2 regions of the Eubacterium sp. AM46-8 genome follow, and region 1 is predicted to be linked to the other one. Evidence: predicted binding sites of a transcription regulator. Region 1 holds the regulator's gene; the other holds the start of a gene.
The links. The regulator LexA, encoded in region 1, represses DNA repair genes until DNA is damaged. The targets are predictions, from matches to a motif close to CNAACANNTGTTNG.

Region 1 (3,436 bases):
ATTGAACAATTAAGAACACAGGTAAAAGACGCACTCCGTACAGACAACATGCGATACCAGCATACACTTGGTGTTGCAAATGCAAGTGCCTGTCTTGCCATGTGTCATGGTGCAGATATGAACAAGGCGTATATTGCAGGTCTTCTTCATGATTGTGCCAAATGTGTTCCTGATGATGTAAAGATTGCTGAATGTGAACAATTTGGACTTCCAATATCAGATATTGAGCTTGAAAGTCCTTATCTGCTTCATTCAAAGCTTGGTGCATATTATGCAGCACACAAGTACAATGTTGAAGATGATGAAATATGTTCTGCCATCCAATGGCATACAACAGGAAAGCCTGCAATGACTTTATTAGAAAAGATTGTATTCATTGCAGATTATATTGAACCCTACAGAAATAAAGCTGCCAATCTTGATGACATAAGACATATGGCATTCACTGATATTGATATGGCGGCTTATGTAATATTAGACGACACCCTATCGTATATAAGAAAAACTGGTCGTAATATCGATACACAGACCGTTGATACCTACGAATACTACAAAGGGATTATTAAAGAAAGAGAGAATTAAGATATGACAGATTCTAAGGATATGTTAAAGGTTATCATAGATGCCTTACAGGATAAGAAGGCTGAAGATATCAGAGTTATTGATATCAGCAATGTATCTGTTATTGCAGATTATTTCGTTATTGCTAGTGGTAGCAATACTAACCAGATTCAGGCTATGGTAGATAATGTAGAAGAAGAAATGTTCAAGGCTGGATATGATGATCCTAAGGTTGAGGGTTATAATACAGCTTCATGGATTCTTCTTGATTACAAGGATGTTATTGTTCATGTATTCTCTGAGGATGACAGAGCGTTCTATAATATTGAACGTATATGGCGTGATGGTAAAGAGGTTGATATTAACAGCCTGTAATTACTGCTTAAGTGGCTTCCCGGGAGGGAACTCTGCCGGAGGTATATAGATAATCAGAACCCGCTTTCGCTCGGTCTCGGACGCAACGGTACTAGGTTCGCTGCCTGCAGCAGCTTACCAAGTGCCGGCGTCCTCAAACGGTTCTGATTATCTATATACCTCCGGCATCGTATTCTCAGGGATGCTGCGATGTATTACAGGTTGTTAATTGGTGATAATATAAAAATATATCCAGCTATAGATATATTTAAATCCGGACACCGTGAAAGCTTGTTTTGCTGCTTTGACATCTCACCAGGCTCTCATGGCTGGTTATCGGATTTCTTATATATCTATGGCTGGATTTTCATAGGGATTAAAATTAATCTATACCTAGTCTGATGAGACCTATTACTTTACCTAATATCTCGCAGTCGTCTACGATGATTGGGTCCATGAAATCGTTCTCTGGCTGGAGTCTTATGTGTCCGTTCTCCTTGTAAAAACGCTTGACTGTTGCTGAATCATCTACTAGTGCAACAATTACTTCTCCATTAGAAGCTGTATTCTGCTTTCTTACTATTATCTGATCGCCTTCGTAGATTCCCATATTAATCATGCTGTCACCCTTGACCTTTAACATGAATACTTCTCCACCTGGCATGTATTCTGATGGGATAGGAAAGTACTCTGTTATATTCTCAACGGCAAGAAGTGGCTGTCCTGCGGCAACCTGACCTAATAACGGGATATTAACAACCTCTCTCCTTGAAAGATTAAAGTTATCATCAATTATCTCTATTGTACGCGACTTAGTCGGGTCTCTTCTTATATATCCATTCTTCTCCAAAGACTCAAGATGTGCATGAACAGATGATGTAGACTTAAGATTAACTGCCTGACATATATCCCTTACTGATGGTGGATATCCTTTGTTAAGAATCTGTGATTTAATATATTCAAGAATCTCAGACTGTTTCTGAGTTATTCTGCCATATGCCATATTACGAACCTCCATTAATTTCTTTTAAATAATTTTACCACATTTATACATTATGTGCAAACATAATTTCTGAAAAAATGTTCGGAAAATTTGTTCGATTTTTATTGACAAACGCATGTTCTGATTATATAATCAACTCATAAGCAACAGAACACTTGTTTGATTGGAGGTTTTACGTATGAATAATTCAGAATACATATATAGAAGAGCAGCAGCTAAGAAAAGAAGCGACAGACGCAGAAGAAACAGACAGATGACTGTCAAGTCATTAAGAATGGTTATTATATGTTCAATTCTTATATTCGCCGTTTCTATTGGAGGCATTATTGTCAAGGCTTCTGATGACTCGAACAGAACACGAACATATAAGTATTACACAACAGTATCTGTAGAAGACAATGATACATTATGGTCACTTGCTGACAGATATAATAATGGTAATGAAGATACAACTTCATATATTAACAATATAATGCAGATGAATGATTTATCATCTGACACAATCCATTCAGGTAAGAATCTTGTAATATATTATTATTCAACTGATGTAAGATAATATCTAATTGCATATACATTTCCCGCATGCAGTGAAAAGCTAGTTAATATTGGACTTTTCACTGCATTTTTGTTAAAATTTATTGATAGCGAAATGGCTGTAAATATAACTAAATTTAAATAATTTATTCATAAGGAGATTGACTATGAAATTCAGCGATATAGAGACTATTTCTCATGGTGTATCAGATTACCTTGCAGATAATAAAATCGTCGATATGACCGAAATACAGCGTCAGACATATAAGCATATTATGGACAACCGTGACATTATAGCATGTTCATCAACAGGAACAGGTAAGACACTTGCTTATCTTATCCCGATTATTAACAGATTAAAGAGAGATACTCATAATATTCAGGCTGTTGTTCTTGTTCCAACAGCAGAACTTGCAATACAGGTCAATAATACACTTAAAGATATATTTGCACATATGGATAATACATTTACATCTGCTGCATTAATAGGAGATGTGAATATATCTAGACAGATTGATTCTATTAAATCTAATAAGCCTGCAATAATTATCGGAACACCTAACCGCATACATCAGCTCATAAGCAACAGGAAGATTAAAGTACATGAGGTTATGACTCTTGTTCTAGATGAGGCAGACAAGCTCTTTGATAAGACATTTATCCAGGATGTAGAAGCAATAAGAAAGTCTTTAATGAAGTTCACACAGGTTCTTTTATTCTCTGCAAGCGTAGATAAGAAGACAAGAACTAATACTTTGTGTTTCAAACCAATATTCATTGATATTAACAGTAATTCTGGTAATACAAGCCAGATTCCTTCTACAATCAAGCATATAAGCGTCATTTCTGACAGAAGGGAACGAATTGAAACTTTAAGAAAGATTATTAAAGCTGTTAAACCAGAGAAGGCAATTATATTCGTTAATTCCAAGTATGATTTGGAAGAATCCCTTCAGAAGCTAGAATATCATCATTACAATGTAG
Region 2 (3,436 bases), on a different contig from region 1:
GCTGAGAAAAGAGATTCCGGACATTGCATTAAGAACAACTCTTATTGCCGGCTTCCCGGGAGAGACACAGGCTGACCATGAAGAGGTTATGGAATTTATTGATGAAGTTGAGTTCGACAGACTTGGAGTATTTACTTATTCAAGGGAAGAGGATACCCCGGCTGCAACAATGCCGGACCAGATTGACCAGGATATAATGGATACGTGGAGAGACGAGCTTATGGCTCTGCAACAGGAAATATCTATTGACAAGTCAGCACAAATGGTTGGAAAGACTATTGATGTTATGGTTGAAGGCTATATTGCAGAGGACAATACTTATGTCGGACGTTCGTACAAGGATGCACCTAATGTTGATGGAATGGTGTTCTTTGAATGTGACAGGGAACTTATGTCAGGAGATTTCGTATCTGTAAAGATTACCGGTTCAACTGAATATGATTTAATGGGAATAATGGAGGAAAATGTTTAAATGAATTTACCTAACAAACTTACAATTGCAAGAGTTATTATGATTCCTTTGTTTCTGATATGTCTGTATCTTAACATTGGATGTGGCAAATATATTGCAGTAGGAATATTTATTCTTGCAAGCTTAACAGACCTTTTAGATGGTAAGATTGCAAGAAAGTATAATCTTGTTACTAACTTCGGAAAATTTATGGATCCACTTGCAGATAAGCTTTTAGTATGCTCTGCACTTATTGCTCTTGTTGACCTTGAAAGAATTGCAGCATGGATTGTTATTATTATAATTGCAAGAGAATTTATTATTAGCGGATTCAGACTTGTTGCATCAGATAATGGTGTTGTTATAGCTGCAAGCTATTGGGGAAAGTTCAAGACAGCATTTCAGATGATTACAATTATTATGCTTGTTCTTAATCTTAATGTACCATTTATGAATATTATTAATACTGTTCTCATATATATATCATTAGGATTGACAGTGATTTCTCTTATTGATTATATTGCAAAGAATTATAAAGTTTTTCTGGAAGGTTCGGGTAAATAATAATGGTTGATTATCTCGGCTGTCTTGATAAGGCTCTTGTTGAGACATTAAAGAACAAATCCCTGACTATAACTACAGCTGAGTCATGCACAGGCGGCATGGTTGCTTCGTCTATAGTTAATATAAGCGGTGCTTCAGACATTTTTAAAGAGGGCTATATTACATATAGTAATGAGGCGAAGGAACGTATTCTTGGAGTTAAGCATGAGACTCTTGAGAAGTATAAAGCTGTAAGTGCTGAAACTGCTGCCAGATGGCAGAAGGAGCAGTAAGAATATCTAAGGCAGATATCAGTGTTTCTGTAACAGGTGTTGCAGGACCTTCAAGAGAAGATGACAAGCCTGTTGGACTTGTGTATATTGGATGTTGCTATAAGGGTGAGACACATGTTAAAGAATGTGATTTGTCAGGCGACAGGCACACGATAAGGTGTCAGTCTACGAAGGAAGCACTTAAGTTTGTTCTTGATATAATTAAGACTAACAGGTAGAGATTATTGTAATTATTAGTTTTATTATATTATTTACTATATTATTTGCTATGGCGTTGAAGACCTACTATTAAGCTTGAAAGATGGCTTGAGTAGGTCTTTTTTGCTGGGATTAGAGTGGGTTTTATAACGATATCGGATTAAATATTACGATGAATTGATGCAACTATCATTCGACAGGTACTGCAAGTTAAAAAAATGTTGCTGAACTTATGTATAAAATATTATATTGACATATAATAATATAAATAGATGTTTACAAAATATATATAATATGATATATTTTTACTATTCCAGTATACAAACAAACATAACGAATAAATGTTCGAAAGGTTCTTGACAATGCAGGCATAATAAGATATTATTTAGAAAACGAACACATGTTCAAAAGGAGAGTTTAAGGTATGGTTAATGAAGATAAGATGAAAGCCCTTGATGCGGCAATTTCTAATATTGAGAAACAGTTTGGTAAGGGCTCTGTAATGAAGCTTGGGGAATCAACAGCTAATCTTAATGTTGAATGTATTCCTACAGGTTCTTTAAGTCTGGATATCGCTTTGGGAATCGGTGGAGTTCCTAAAGGAAGAGTTGTAGAGATATATGGACCTGAATCAAGTGGTAAGACAACAGTTGCACTTCATATGGTTGCTGAAGTACAGAAGAGAGGCGGTATTGCAGGTTTTATTGATGCAGAGCATGCTCTGGATCCTGTATATGCTAAGAATATTGGTGTTGATATTGATAATTTATATATTTCGCAGCCTGACAGTGGCGAGCAGGCACTTGAGATTACAGAGACTATGGTAAGATCTGGTGCAGTCGATATTGTAATTGTCGATTCAGTTGCAGCTCTTGTTCCTAAAGCAGAGATTGATGGTGATATGGGCGATTCACATGTAGGTCTTCAGGCAAGACTTATGTCACAGGCATTAAGAAAGCTTACACCTGTTGTAAGCAAGAATAACTGCGTTGTTATATTTATCAACCAGCTTCGTGAAAAGGTTGGTGTTATGTTTGGAAATCCGGAGACAACTACAGGTGGTCGTGCACTTAAGTTCTATTCTTCTGTAAGACTTGATGTAAGAAAGATTGAGACACTTAAGCAGAATGGTGAGGTTATTGGTAACAGAACCAGAGTCAAGATTGTTAAGAATAAGGTTGCCCCTCCATTCAGAGAAGCAGAGTTTGATATTCTTTTTGGAAAAGGTATATCTACAGAAGGAGATCTTGTTGATCTTGCTTCTAATGCAGGTATTATCCAGAAGAGTGGAGCATGGTTCTCATATGAGGGCAATAAGATTGGACAGGGACGAGAGAACGCTAAGCAGTTCCTTCTTGATAATCCAGAGATAAGAGAAGAAGTTGACAGAAGAGTAAGAGAACACTACGGAATTGTGGACGGTGTTAAGGAAGCAGAAGCATCTGATGATGCTAAGCAGACTAAGGCTAAGAAGAAAGCAGATACAGAAGAGTAATATTAAGGTGGGTTATGGAAGATAATATTGAACTTATTGTCACATCCATTAAAGAACTTACTAAGAAACGCAGGCTTGTATATATTAATTATGAGCCTGCATTTGCTTTATATGCAGCAGAATTAAGAAAGTTTGGAATTAAGGATGGAGAGTCTGTCAGGAAAGAAGCATATGATTCTCTGATAGATGATGTGTTATCTAAGCGTGCAACGGTAAGAGCGATGGCATTGCTTAAGAATAAGGATTATACAAGAAAAGGTTTAGAGGACAAGCTTAGAGATGGATATTATCCTGATATGTGTATAGATTATGCATTAGAGTATGTAACCAGGTTTGGATATATTAATGATGAGCGTTTTGCAGAGAATTATGTTAATTTTAAGGCAGGTAATAAGCCAAGAAGACAGATTGAACTTAAGTTAAAGCAGAAAGGCGTTGATGCAGATATTATCAGCA

Region 2: recA (recombinase RecA) is a predicted target of LexA. The motif match lies at 1,820-1,833, and genes of this name have one in related genera.

Annotation. Positions count from the first base shown of each region.
Region 1 covers NZ_QSEU01000004.1:48,455-51,890, forward strand. Annotated here, with positions in the region: gene yqeK (bis(5'-nucleosyl)-tetraphosphatase (symmetrical) YqeK) at 1-582, shown strand, start outside; gene rsfS (ribosome silencing factor) at 586-936, shown strand; gene lexA (transcriptional repressor LexA) at 1,298-1,918, opposite strand; gene yneA (cell division suppressor protein YneA) at 2,097-2,474, shown strand; gene DW963_RS03825 (DEAD/DEAH box helicase) at 2,620-3,436, shown strand, end outside.
Region 2 covers NZ_QSEU01000001.1:57,417-60,852, reverse strand. Annotated here, with positions in the region: gene rimO (30S ribosomal protein S12 methylthiotransferase RimO) at 1-472, shown strand, start outside; gene pgsA (CDP-diacylglycerol--glycerol-3-phosphate 3-phosphatidyltransferase) at 473-1,015, shown strand; partial or broken gene DW963_RS00315 (CinA family protein) at 1,018-1,505, shown strand; gene recA (recombinase RecA) at 1,910-2,980, shown strand; gene DW963_RS00305 (regulatory protein RecX) at 2,995-3,436, shown strand, end outside.